Regions from separate parts of the Undibacterium sp. CY21W genome, predicted to be linked through region 3. Evidence: predicted binding sites of a transcription regulator. Region 3 holds the regulator's gene; each other region holds the start of a gene.

Region 1 (3,257 bases), on a different contig from region 3:
TTATTCGTGGGACAGATCACGCGAGCCGGTTGGCTTGTTTTAATAATCTAAAGCTCCGATGTACTGGGATTTACTATTTATATGAAGCTGTTCAGTTATTGGTACATAATACTGATTAAAAATTCAGTATTATGCACTTATGAAAGCATACATTCTTCCCATGCGCCGTAACGGTATCGCGCTCCCAAAACGCCGCTTATTTGATCAATATAATCAAGGCCACTTTGGTGAGTTGTCGATGAGCACGACATCCGATCAAGGTCTGCATCGTGTCGTGCGGCTGGCTCGATTTGTTCGAGGAGTGTCGAAGTACACGCTGTTTGAACCGCAGATATTGTGGCTGGAAGGTGACAGGATGATGCTGTCTGGTTTTGAGCGAGTTGAAACTGAGCGGGGAGATGTGGAATATGCGCAGTCATGGCTGTGCATTTTGGGGGGGAATCCTGCTATTCCTGAATTGAACCGAGAGTAAAAAAAGCCCGGATATACCGGGCTTTCCATGCTGTCATTTTGTTGTCATTCCGGAGCCTAAACTACCCTAAAACACCCCATTTAATGACGACAATAAAATCATAACTCATTGATTTTATTAGTATTTTTGGCGGAGAAGGGGGGATTCGAACCCCCGGTAGGGATAAACCTACGCACGCTTTCCAGGCGTGTGACTTAAACCACTCATCCACCTCTCCTGCTTTTCGCCAATGCCAGATCAGCGAAGCTCGCTATTCTAGCAAAGTATTGAGGTAGATGGAAGTATGTTTTCAAGGTATTTGAAATATCATGCGCCAAGCCACGGCAAATCATTGGCGCACCAGCCCCCAACTGTTTTTCTGTGGCCATGCGCATCTCTGTCTCCTTCAAAGCCTTGCAGGATGTCAAAGCACTGGGTGTAGCCGGATTCGCTGGCGAGTTTTGCGGCATGACGTGAGCGCACACCTGAACGACACAGAAAAAGAATGACGGTATTTTTGTTTGTTGTAATGGCGGCGAGTTGCTGTAAGAAATCAGAGTTTTGCGCTCCGCCCGGATACAGACTCCACTGTACCGCAAAATGTTGAGTGTCGTGAATCAAGACCTTACCAACCCAATCACGTTCGGCATTGGTGCGGACGTCAACGAGGATGCAATCCGGATTCGACTGCAATAGTTCAAAGGCCTCAATGGGAGTGACCGCTCCGGCATACGGAAGCGATTGTTCCTGTGCGCGTTGTCGGGCAGACGTGAGTGTGGTGTTGCTAGACATAGTTAATCCAGTGCAGGCAGTTTGTGTGGGCATTTTCATTGAATTATGCATGAAGCGACACGCGTATGCATCGCTTCAGTGTGGTTTGATTGTTGGTGCGTATAAAATTCAGTTGTTAGCAGGCTCTGCGTCTGAGATGGATAATTTGCGTAGAAATCAGTAGTCATATGAGGGAGCACACTGAGAGTACACTCAATATTGGCGATAGTTTAAGTTGTCGATAGCACACCTATTTCGCAGTGCACATTAATGGTGCAATCATTTGCACCTAAAAAGTGCGATCATTTTTTTCATATACTTATTTTGTTTTTTTTGGTGCGTCACCAGAAGCTTTTGATTCTTGATTTTGATTAAACTTTTTAAAAACAAGGTGTTAGCGATAATTTTCTGTCGTTGTGCGGATTCTGGAATATGGCATAGTTTCTGCTATTATTGTTCACGGAGTTGAGCGGTCAGATGATTATGCAGAAGGAAAATTAACGACAGGTTTCTTTTGTCAGGATGGCAGAACGAAGGCTCAGTAATCCCCGATTTATTTTTAGCGCTACTTGAGGAGTTTCACATGGCAATGACAGCTGCAGAAGTTTTGAAGATGGCGAAAGATAACGAAGTGAAATTCGTTGATTTTCGTTTCGCAGATACACGCGGTAAAGAACAGCACGTGACTGTGCCTGTTTCTCACTTCGATATCGATAAGTTCGAATCTGGCCATGCATTTGATGGCTCTTCTATTGCGGGCTGGAAAGGTATCGAAGCTTCTGACATGTTGTTGATGCCAGATCCAAATACAGCGAATATCGATCCATTTATGGAAGAAACCACATTGTTTATGCAATGTGACGTCATCGAGCCTTCCGATGGCAAAGGTTACGACCGTGATCCACGTTCTATCGCAAAACGCGCGGAAGCTTATCTGAAATCTTCCGGTATCGGCGATACAGCCTATTTTGGCCCTGAACCAGAATTCTTTATTTTTGATGGCGTACGCTGGAAAATCGACATGTCCGGTTGCTTCGTCAAGATTGATTCTGAAGAAGCGTCTTGGACTACAGGTGAAAAACTGGAAGGTGGCAATACTGGTCATCGTCCTACAGTCAAGGGCGGTTACTTCCCAGTTCCTCCAGTCGACAGTTTCCAGGATATGCGCTCTGAAATGTGCCTGATTCTGGAATCTTTGGGCATTCCAGTGGAAGTACATCACCATGAAGTGGCTGGCGCTGGTCAAAATGAAATTGGTACAAAATTCTCTACATTGGTAGAGCGCGCTGACTGGACACAAAACCTGAAATACGTTGTCTGGAACGTGGCTCATACCTACGGCAAAACAGCGACTTTCATGCCTAAACCTATCGTTGGTGATAATGGTTCCGGTATGCACGTGCATCAATCTATCTGGAAAGATGGCAAAAATCTGTTCGCTGGCGACGGCTATGCTGGCTTGTCTGATTTCGCTCTGTACTACATCGGCGGTATCATCAAACATGCTAAAGCATTGAATGCGATCACGAATCCAGGTACTAACTCTTACAAGCGTCTGGTTCCAGGCTACGAAGCACCGGTGAAACTGGCTTACTCTGCTAAAAACCGTTCTGCATCTATCCGCATTCCTTACGTTGCGAATCCAAAAGGCCGTCGCGTTGAGGCGCGCTTCCCAGATCCACTGGCAAACCCATATCTGTGCTTCTCTGCACTGATGATGGCAGGTCTGGATGGTGTACAGAATAAGATTCACCCAGGTGAAGCAGCATCTAAAGATTTGTACCATTTGCCACCAGAGGAAGACGCATTGGTTCCAACAGTATGCGCATCTCTGGAAGAAGCCTTGGATGCACTGAATAAAGATCGCGAATTCCTGACTCGTGGTGGTGTGTTCAGCGACAGTATGCTCGACGCTTACATCGAACTGAAAATGCAGGAAGTTCAACGTATGCGCATGACTACGCATCCTGTTGAATTTGACATGTACTATTCCCTGTAATTGCAAGGGATGCTATAAAAGCGGGGGTAACCCCGC
Region 2 (3,257 bases), 160 kb from region 3:
TGCAATGAAACGAGTAGATGATTTCCGCCTGAAACTAGGCAAAGATGAACTGGTTCCCATCATGATAGGCGGGATGGGTGTCGATATTTCCACTGCGGAGCTGGCGTTGGTCGCTGCCCGTCTGGGTGGTATCGGCCATATTTCTGACGCACTGGTGCATGATGTGTCGGATCGCCGCTTTGGTACCAGCTACATCAAGGAAAAAACCAAATTCTACAAATACAACATCAACAATACCGACAAGACGGATATCAAATTCAATCTTGAAGACCTGGCTGCGGCGACGCGCCTGCACATTGGTCGTACCATGGAAGCCAAACAAGGCTCGGGTATGATCTTTGTGAACTGCATGGAAAAGCTGACCATGAACGGCCCGCGTGAAACGCTGAAAGTGCGTCTGGAAGCAGCACTGGATGCGGGTATTGACGGCATCACGCTGAGCGCCGGTCTGCATCTGAGCTCCTTCGGTCTGATGGCGGAGCACCCGCGTTTCCGTGAAGCCAAGCTAGGCATCATCGTCTCATCAGTCCGCGCGTTGCAATTATTCCTGCGTAAAAATGCAAAATTAAACCGTCTGCCTGACTACGTGATCGTCGAAGGTCCGTTGGCGGGGGGTCATCTGGGTTTCGGTGATGACTGGGCCACATTCGATTTACAGACGATTGTGACCGAGGTGTCTGAGTATCTGAAAGCAGAACAACTGGATATTCCTATCATTGCGGCGGGTGGTATTTTCACTGGCAGCGATGCGGTTTCCTTCCTCGAAAACGGTGCCTCCGGCGTACAGGTGGCAACCCGTTTCACGGTGACGAAAGAATGCGGTTTGCCGGATAGTGTCAAACAGGAATACTTCAAAGCCAGCGAAGACGATATTGAAGTCAATCATATTTCGCCGACCGGCTACCCTATGCGCATGCTGAAAAATACGCCAGCGATTGGCGATGGCATTCGTCCAGGTTGTGAGTCCTATGGTTATCTGCTGGATGCGAATGGCAATTGCGCTTACATCACGTCATACAACCGTGAAGTTGCGCTGCACCCGGATGCAAAAAAAATCTCAGTCATGGACAAGACCTGCCTGTGCACCCACATGCGTAACTTCAATTGCTGGACTTGCGGTCAGACCACGTATCGCCTCAAAGACACCACGCGCAAATTGCCGGATGGTACTTATCAGATCCTCAGTGCCGAACATGTGTTCCGTGATTACCAGTTCAGTACCGATAACAAGATCGCCTTACCTGACGCACTGCCTGAATAAGTAAGCCTGATTCAACGCTAAACGCCAGTGCCTCCTGACATCGCCGTCAGAAGACACTGGCGTTTTTTATAAGTACTGTTCAGCCAATATGAAGATGCGCCGTTTTATTCCCAACCTGTCTTGATTTGGTGCAAAAACACGCCAACAAAAATCCGTATCGACTAGCTAAGCCCAATCACCGCCCCTCCTCACACCGATCTAAGTCTATCCTCCTGCGCAGCCGCAACAATAGCTATATGGCATGAATTATGCTGCACTGCACACACGGTAATGGCAATTCACGATGATTTTAGACTAAGGATCTCTGATGAAAATACGTTCTCTGTCAACACCTTTCATACTGTTCGGCTTGCTGTTTTGTCTGGGCTCAGCACCAGCTTCCGGACAGACCGACGATCCGGCCCCTGCATCTGGCAGCAGCACTGAAATCACCGTCCCCTCAGTACCATTGGTAAAACCAACGACGGCAGTAACAGTATCCTTACCGCCAGCACCGATAACAACGCCGACGCTCGTCAATGCAACGACCATCAGCGCAGGGGATACCGCCTGGATGCTGACGTCAACGGCGCTGGTACTGCTGATGACAATTCCAGGTCTGGCTTTGTTTTATGCCGGCATGGTCCGCAAAAAAAATGCGCTGGCAACCGTAGCGCATAGTGTCGCCACCACCTGTATCGTCACGATTATCTGGGTCGTTCTCGGTTACAGCCTGGTATTCACACCAGCCACGCCGTATCTGGGTAGCCTTGATCGGCTGCTGTTGCACGGCATGGTATTTCTGAAAGATGCCGGCCAGCTGACAGTGCATCATGTCGCCACGACGATACCGGAAAGTGTGTTCATGATGTTTCAGATGACCTTTGCGATCATCACGCCAGCTCTGATTACCGGTGCCTTTGCCGAAAGAATGAAATTTTCTGCTTTTCTGCTATTCATCACGCTCTGGTCACTGATCGTCTATGTTCCTGTTGCCCACTGGGTGTGGGAACCGACAGGCTGGCTGGCAGCGCGTGGCGTGCTCGATTTTGCCGGTGGTACGGTTGTCCATATCAATGCCGGTATATCAGGACTGGTCGCTGCGCTGATCATCGGCCCACGCAGTGGTTTCGGTAAAGAACCGATGCCACCTCATAATCTGGTATTGACAGTCATCGGCGCAGCGTTGTTATGGGTAGGCTGGTTCGGCTTCAATGCCGGCTCTGCTGGCGCGGCAGATGGACGTGCAGGTTATGCGATGCTGGTAACGCAATTGGCAGCCGCAGTGTCTGCCATGGCCTGGATGTGCGCAGAGTGGCTGCGCCGTGGCAAGCCATCTGTCCTCGGCATCGTTTCCGGTGCTGTTGCTGGCCTGGTCGCGATTACTCCTGCCTCAGGTTTTGTCGATGTGACCGGGGCATTCGTGATCGGCGCGGTGGCCGGTGTCGCTTGCTATTGGGGTGCAACGTCGCTCAAAGCAATGGGTCGCTACGATGACTCTCTGGATGTGTTCGGCGTGCATGCGATAGGCGGCATTGTTGGTGCGCTGCTCACAGGCGTATTTGCACTAAAAAGTATTGGCGGCGTCGAAGGCAGTCTGAGCAATCAGGCATTTGGCGTAGCAGTCACGATCATTTATTCGGGTGCAATGACAGCGGTGATTCTTGGTATTGTGCGTCTGCTCACTGGCTTGCGTGTGACACCGGAACAGGAACGAGAAGGTCTCGATCTGGAACTACATGGGGAGCATGTATTATGAACGCAGTTATGTCTGACAACCTCGCATTCTCTCTGATGGCGCGTATGCATGTCATTTTGCGGCGCCAGAATGAGAGGGTGATCGATATCGAATACATGCGCATCGACCCTGTTTATTGCCGCTATATTCTCGATCTGGCTTTGGAATTACCAAACACCGACCTGCATGACATCTGCCTCAAGCTGGAAGAAATTTATTTTGGCGAACATGGTCTGTTTGTCGCTACCGAACCGGCACCGCTGATCAAAAAACTGGAAG
Region 3 (3,257 bases):
TCGTTGTATCGTCTCGCCATGCCAATAAAGTGGCGGTGAGTGCGCGCACCATGTCGAGTGATAAGGAGTTCAATGCTTTGGGGCGGTCGAGAGTGATGTAGCCGATCTGATTTTTAACGGAAGTGATTACGTATTCGCTCATGTAGATACCATTAACATAGTCGTGACAGGGCATTCATTTTATTCCTGTTTGCACATCGTCAGTACGACAAAAATAACAAAAAACAGATAACAAAAAAGGACGCTGTTGGCGTCCTTGTTTTGGAGTCCCGTTAAGCGCGGGGTTGGCGATTATGCCGATGCAGGATCGGGGATATGTTTGATCGCATCGCGATCGTGACCCTGGACTTTATCTTTATGTTTTATCACCTGACGATCCAGTTTATCAATCAGTGTGTCAATGGCTGCGTACAAATCATGCGCCAGACTTTCAACATGAATATCTTTACCGCTGATATGCAGGTCAATGTCGGCTTTGTGCCGTTTCTCTTTTTCGCTCAGTTTGTCGACGGTCAGCGTGACGGTAATGTCAATGACCTGATCAAAGTGGCGCCGGATGCGTTCCAGCTTGGTATGTACATATTCACGAATGGCAGGAGTGACTTCGACGTGATGTCCACTGATGGTGAGATTCATACTGTGCTCCTATAGTGATATTACTTGCTATTAACAATAAGCTCATTTCGTTTTTACTGCGTTGAGCTAAATCATATATAGCAATTCAAACCGTGATTACAAGGACGTCTTACAAAGATTTACGCAAACTCACTGGCGGAATTTTCAGGGCTTCACGGTATTTGGCAACGGTCCGTCGGGCTATTACCATGCCCTGTTCGCCCAGCATGTCTGCAATTTTGCTATCAGAGAGTGGGCTTTTCTGGTCTTCTGCTCCTATCAACTGCTTGATGAGTGCACGTATCGCGGTGGAAGATGCTTCACCCCCTGTTTCCGTCGCGACATGGCTGCCGAAAAAATATTTCAACTCAAACATACCATGCGGGGTCAGCATGTATTTCTGGGTCGTCACACGAGAAATAGTGCTCTCGTGTAGACCTAGTGTATCAGCTATTTCGCGCAAAACAAGGGGGCGCATCGCGACTGCACCATGCGTAAAAAAGTTACGTTGTCTTTCAACTATCGCTTGCGATACACGCAAAATAGTATCGAAACGCTGACGCATATTTTTGATCAGCCAGCGTGCTTCCTGTAACTGCGTTCCCAGTCCTGCTTCGCCACGGTTTTGCCGCATGATATTGGCGTACATACTGCTGACGCGCAGTTTCGGCATCACATCCTGATTCAGTAAAACCTGCCAGCCATTACCACTTTTTTTGACGATCACATCAGGCACTGCATAGTCCGAACTGCTGGTGGCAAATGTGATGCCGGGACGTGGTTCACACTGTCGTATGACTGCTTGTGCTTCACGTAAATCTTCGTCGTCGCAGCCGAATATTTTTTTTAATTTAGTGAAGTCTCGCTGTGCAAATAAAGTCAGCTGAGTCTCCACCACGGCCAGTGCAAGACGACGGGTGACAAAAGGAATTTTGGGCAGACGCCTGATCTGTAGCGCCAGACATTCTGATAAATTTCTGGCACCGACGCCGGGCGGATCGAAACTCTGCAGCATCTTCAGCGCAAACGACAATTCATCTTCTTCAATTAACAATTCTATCGGCAGACCGGCATGAATTTCTTCCAGACTTTCTGTCAGATAGCCGTTGTCATCCAGGGTGTCAATGATCAGTTCCAGCAACGCACGATCACGCGGTTCCCTGAGCGTCAGACGCATCTGCTCGAGCAAGTATTCGCGTAAGCTGATGTGCGCTGCTTCCAGCTGCGGACGTCCTTCATCCTCGTCGCTGTTAGATGCACCGGAAGGCGCGTCGTTAAAACTCCATTCTTCCTCGTTAGCGCTGACGCTGTCGTTGACCGGCACATCGGCGTCGGCTGTCGCTTCTTGCGGCGTATTGTTGTCAGCCTGAGCGGCGCTTTCCATGCCTGCATCCGGTGTCGTACTTGTGTTATTGATCGCACCGTCCGCCAGTAAGCGAACCGCATTATCCATAGGATCGTCGACACGCTCCAGCATAGGATTTTCTATCAGCAGTGTTTCCAGCTCCTGATGCAGTTCCAGCGTTGACAGTTGCAACAGCCGTATTGATTGCTGCAGTTGAGGCGTCAGTGCAAGATGCTGTGAAGTACGTAGTTGCAGGCTTTGTTTCATAAGGCGTCCCGTTACATCCGGAAATGTTCTCCGAGATAGACGCGTCGCACGGACTCATTCTGAATGATATCGTCGGGTTTGCCGCTGGCTAATACCGAGCCTTGATTGATGATGTAGGCGTGGTCACAAATGCCCAGTGTCTCACGCACATTATGATCTGTGATTAACACGCCGATGCCGCGTTCTTTGAGGAAGCGGACAATCCGTTGAATCTCAATGACTGCGATAGGATCAACACCGGCAAAAGGTTCATCGAGCAGAACAAAGCGCGGGTTCGTCGCGAGTGCGCGCGCAATCTCAACCCGGCGTCGTTCACCGCCCGATAAAGCAAGCGCCTGACTGTCACGGATTTTTTCTATCTGCAGATCGGTCAGCAAACTATCCAGACGTTGCCGGATTTTTTTCTCAGACAAAAATTTTCCTTCTTTGTCTCTTTGCAGTTCGAGCACGGCGCGGATATTTTCTTCCACCGTCAACTTGCGAAACACCGATGCTTCCTGCGGCAGATACGACAGACCGAGTACGGCGCGCTGATGTATCGGTAAATCAGAAACGTTCGTATCGTCGATATTGATTTCACCGGAATCCGAAGGCACGAGTCCGACGATCATGTAAAAAGAGGTGGTTTTACCTGCACCGTTCGGCCCTAACAAACCGACGACTTCACCGCTTCTCACCAACAGCGAGACATCACGCACCACTTGTCGTGCGCCATAGCGTTTTTGCAGACCTTTGACGGTCAGCGTACTGTCTTTTGATGCCATCTTAATTTGCCTGTTTTTCAGTTCTTGGTTGTATCGTGGTTTTGATGCGACCGCCACCTGAAACTGACTGACCTGAGCTGGAATTGACGCCAACAAAGACATCGTTTTTACTGTCGTAAGAGAGGAATTCACCTTCTTGCTGCTGAGTGACTTTGCTGCCATCAAGATAGCGTATCTGCGCTTTGGACAGAAATTTTACAAACTCAGTTTTTTCATCGTATTCGGCTTTTTCTGATTCGCCTTCGACCCACAGATCAGGACCGCCA
Region 4 (3,257 bases), on a different contig from region 3:
ATATCGTAACCACGGTAATGCAGGTCGTTACCGGTTTTACCCACGGTACACAAAGCGGTATTACCCGCAGTCACGCCAGACAAGGCAACGGATTTCTTTGGTTTGAAAGGAACTGCTTCGGTCATGGTGCTCTCCTGAGATAATTAGATACTCCCCCCAGTATTTTTTAACGCCCAATGAATCTGCTGAGGATAAGGCGATTATTTAAAAAAACAGGGGGAGTATGTGTTTTTATACGGTTTTAAAATGAATGGAATCCGGTAAAAAATAAGGAATTATTTGTTCTTTTGCTGCGCAAACAAGGCATCCAGTTTTTGCTCGAAATCGTGATAGTTGATGCGTTCGTACAATTCCATCCGCGTCTGCATGGTATCGACCACGTTCTTTTGCGAGCCGTCGCGACGAATCGCGGTGTACACATTCTCAGCCGCTTTGTTCATCGCGCGGAATGCAGACAATGGATACAACACCAGACCGACATCCACTGCGGCCAGTTCTTCGACGGTATACAACGGTGTCGCACCGAACTCGGTGATGTTTGCCAGGATAGGTACTTTGACCGCGTTAGCGAATTGTTTGTACATCGCCAGTTCAGTGATCGCTTCCGGGAAAATCATGTCAGCACCGGCTTCAACACAAGCCTGAGCGCGATCAATCGCGGCTTCCAGACCTTCGACGGCGAGCGCATCGGTACGCGCCATAATCACGAAATTTTCATCTGTACGCGCATCGACTGCCGCTTTGATACGATCAACCATTTCCTGCTTGGTGACGATTTCTTTGTTCGGACGATGGCCGCAACGCTTGGCGCCGACCTGATCTTCAATATGCATCGCCGCAGCGCCGAATTTGATCATCGATTTCACGGTCCGTGCCACGTTGAACGCAGATGAACCGAAACCGGTATCCACATCCACCAGCAAAGGCAGGTCGCACACGTCAGTAATACGGCGTACATCCGTCAGCACGTCATCCAGATTGGAAATACCCAGATCAGGCAAACCCAGAGAACCGGCAGCAACACCGCCACCGGACAGATAAATAGCCTTGAAGCCAGCGCGCTTGGCCAGCAAAGCGTGGTTCGCGTTGATCGCGCCGACCACTTGTAACGGGGATTCTTCTTGCATCGCCTTACGGAAGGCGGCACCTGCGGAGTAGTTGCTCATATCGTTGATGTCTTTCAGGTTAATGAAGTTGCCAGCGTCTATTGCAATCAACATGCCAGCACCAGCCGGCATCGCAACAGCTTAGACCGGGAATGTTAAAAATCAAGGACTTAAACAGCGCAGATTAAGAATAATCAATTGCACATTAAGCATAAAATGTTTCATAATGATGTTTCATCAAACGAAAAATGAAACACGTTTTTCAGGATTGAAACAAATATGAAACAACCGCCATTGCCGTCGCGCGAAACACAAGACAAACCCGTGATCTGGACGGTATCGATTTCCCGCCTATTCGATATGTTCCGCGACATCATGGTGGAATACGATGCGAATGCCGATATCGTTCCGCTCAATATGGGTTTTGAGGAAGCGGTGCAGCACATCCGTGAACGCCTGCAAACCGAGCGCTGCGACGCGGTCGTTGCGGCTGGCTCGAATGCCGCGTATCTGAAAAGCCGCCTGCCGATTCCTGTCGTCACCGCCAAGGCCAGCGGCTTTGACGTCATGCAGGCGCTGGCGCGGGCCCGCAAAGTATCCAAGGAAATTGGTCTGATCACCTATCAGGAAACCATGCCCGAACTGGCTGATTTTAAAAATACTTTTGGTTTCAAAATAGAACAGCGCACCTACGTGACTGAAGAAGACGCCAGAGCACAAATCAGCGAACTCAAGGCCAGTGGTATTCAGGCGATCGTCGGTGCCGGGCTGATTACCGATCTGGCCGTCGAGGCGGGTCTGACCGGTATTTTTATGTACTCCGCCACCTCAATTCGTCAGGCATTTGATGACGCGCTCGAAATCGCCCGGCTGACACGCCTGGAATCACAACGCGGTCGCCATCATCCGGCCGCAGACGCCTTACGCACCAAGCACGGGATCAATGACCTGCGCGGTGAGTCAGCAATCATGGAAAATACCCGTCGCGCGATTACCTTGTTTGCGCGTTCCCCCGCCACGGTGTTACTGCAGGGTGAAACCGGCACCGGTAAAGAACTGGCGGCACAAGCCATTCATAGTGAAAGCTCACGGGCGCGGCAGCCTTTTGTGGCTGTCAATTGCGGTGCGATTGCGGAATCGCTGCTGGAATCGGAATTATTCGGCTATGACGAAGGCGCATTCACCGGTGCGCGCCGTGGCGGTCATGCGGGCTTATTCGAAGCCGCCAATCGCGGCACCTTATTTCTGGATGAAATCGGCGAAATGCCGCTGAACCTGCAAACCCGTCTGCTGCGCGTTCTGGAAGAGCGCGAAATCGTCAGGGTCGGCGGCGTACGGCCGGTCGCGGTTGATGTGCGCATCATCAGCGCCACGCATTGCGATCTGGAAGCCAGAATCAGAGAAGGAAAATTCCGCTCAGACCTGTTTTACCGGCTTGCGGTGTTGCGTCTGCAATTGCCACCGCTGCGCGAGCGACACGCCGACATCATGCCGCTGGCCGAATGGAGTCTGAAACATGCACTGGCGGCGATGGGCGCCCGCCCTCATCCGAATCTGCATGCGGAAATCAGCAGTTGCACCAGCTTATTTGAAACTTACCCATGGCCCGGCAATGTGAGAGAAATGCGCAACATGATGGAAAGACTGGCACTATTTCTCGCCGCAGAACCCTTGCAGGCGCTGAGTCCGGCGTTTGTCAGCAAAATCTTGCCGGAATTATCAGACAGAATCACGACGAACGAAACGACAAAAGCCATCCATCTGCCCTCTGGCCAAAATGACCAGTTACCAGGTATGCGGGCTGCCAACCAGGAAACACTGGAAGAAATCATGCAGCGTTTCGGTTATCAGCGGGACGCCGTTGCCGCCCATCTTGGCATCAGCAGGACAACGCTTTGGCGAAAATTAAAGCAACTACAAATTAACGACAAATCAGGCGATGAAAATCATCAGTCTGTAAGGTAAAATGAGCCCCAATTTCCGATATCCCCCTCACTGCCGAATTGCAACGGTGAAATATGAAAAAATTACTTATTGTTGATGATAGTAAAGTCTCGCGCATGGTTATCCGCGCCCACGTGAAAGCAGTTCAGCCTGACTGGGAATTTATTGAAGCAGCGTCAGGCGAGGAAGCGATCAAAATGGTAGAGC

What was found. The regulator sigma-54, encoded in region 3, starts transcription at its own class of promoters, with help from an activator protein. The targets are predictions, from matches to a motif close to TGGCANGNAANCTGCTTT.
Region 1: glnA (type I glutamate--ammonia ligase) is a predicted target of sigma-54. The motif match lies at 1,656-1,673, and genes of this name have one in related genera.
Region 2: H8K29_RS02085 (ammonium transporter) is a predicted target of sigma-54. The motif match lies at 1,499-1,516, and genes of this name have one in related genera.
Region 4: prpB (methylisocitrate lyase) is a predicted target of sigma-54. The motif match lies at 1,207-1,224, and genes of this name have one in related genera.

Annotation. Positions count from the first base shown of each region.
Region 1 is NZ_JACOGE010000002.1:5,460-8,716, reverse strand. It holds partial or broken gene H8K29_RS17875 (DNA adenine methylase) at 1-43, shown strand, start outside; gene H8K29_RS04635 (hypothetical protein) at 140-472, shown strand; tRNA gene H8K29_RS04630 (tRNA-Ser) at 600-689, opposite strand; gene H8K29_RS04625 (rhodanese-like domain-containing protein) at 779-1,243, opposite strand; gene glnA (type I glutamate--ammonia ligase) at 1,806-3,221, shown strand.
Region 2 is NZ_JACOGE010000001.1:478,912-482,168, reverse strand. It holds gene H8K29_RS02090 (nitronate monooxygenase) at 5-1,261, shown strand; gene H8K29_RS02085 (ammonium transporter) at 1,569-2,999, shown strand; gene H8K29_RS02080 (hypothetical protein) at 2,996-3,257, shown strand, end outside.
Region 3 is NZ_JACOGE010000001.1:635,143-638,399, forward strand. It holds gene H8K29_RS02875 (enoyl-CoA hydratase/isomerase family protein) at 1-142, opposite strand, end outside; gene hpf (ribosome hibernation-promoting factor, HPF/YfiA family) at 292-636, opposite strand; gene H8K29_RS02885 (RNA polymerase factor sigma-54) at 746-2,227, opposite strand; gene lptB (LPS export ABC transporter ATP-binding protein) at 2,239-2,991, opposite strand; gene lptA (lipopolysaccharide transport periplasmic protein LptA) at 2,993-3,257, opposite strand, start outside.
Region 4 is NZ_JACOGE010000008.1:53,402-56,658, reverse strand. It holds gene prpC (2-methylcitrate synthase) at 1-125, opposite strand, end outside; gene prpB (methylisocitrate lyase) at 276-1,166, opposite strand; gene prpR (propionate catabolism operon regulatory protein PrpR) at 1,386-3,071, shown strand; gene H8K29_RS16445 (response regulator transcription factor) at 3,125-3,257, shown strand, end outside.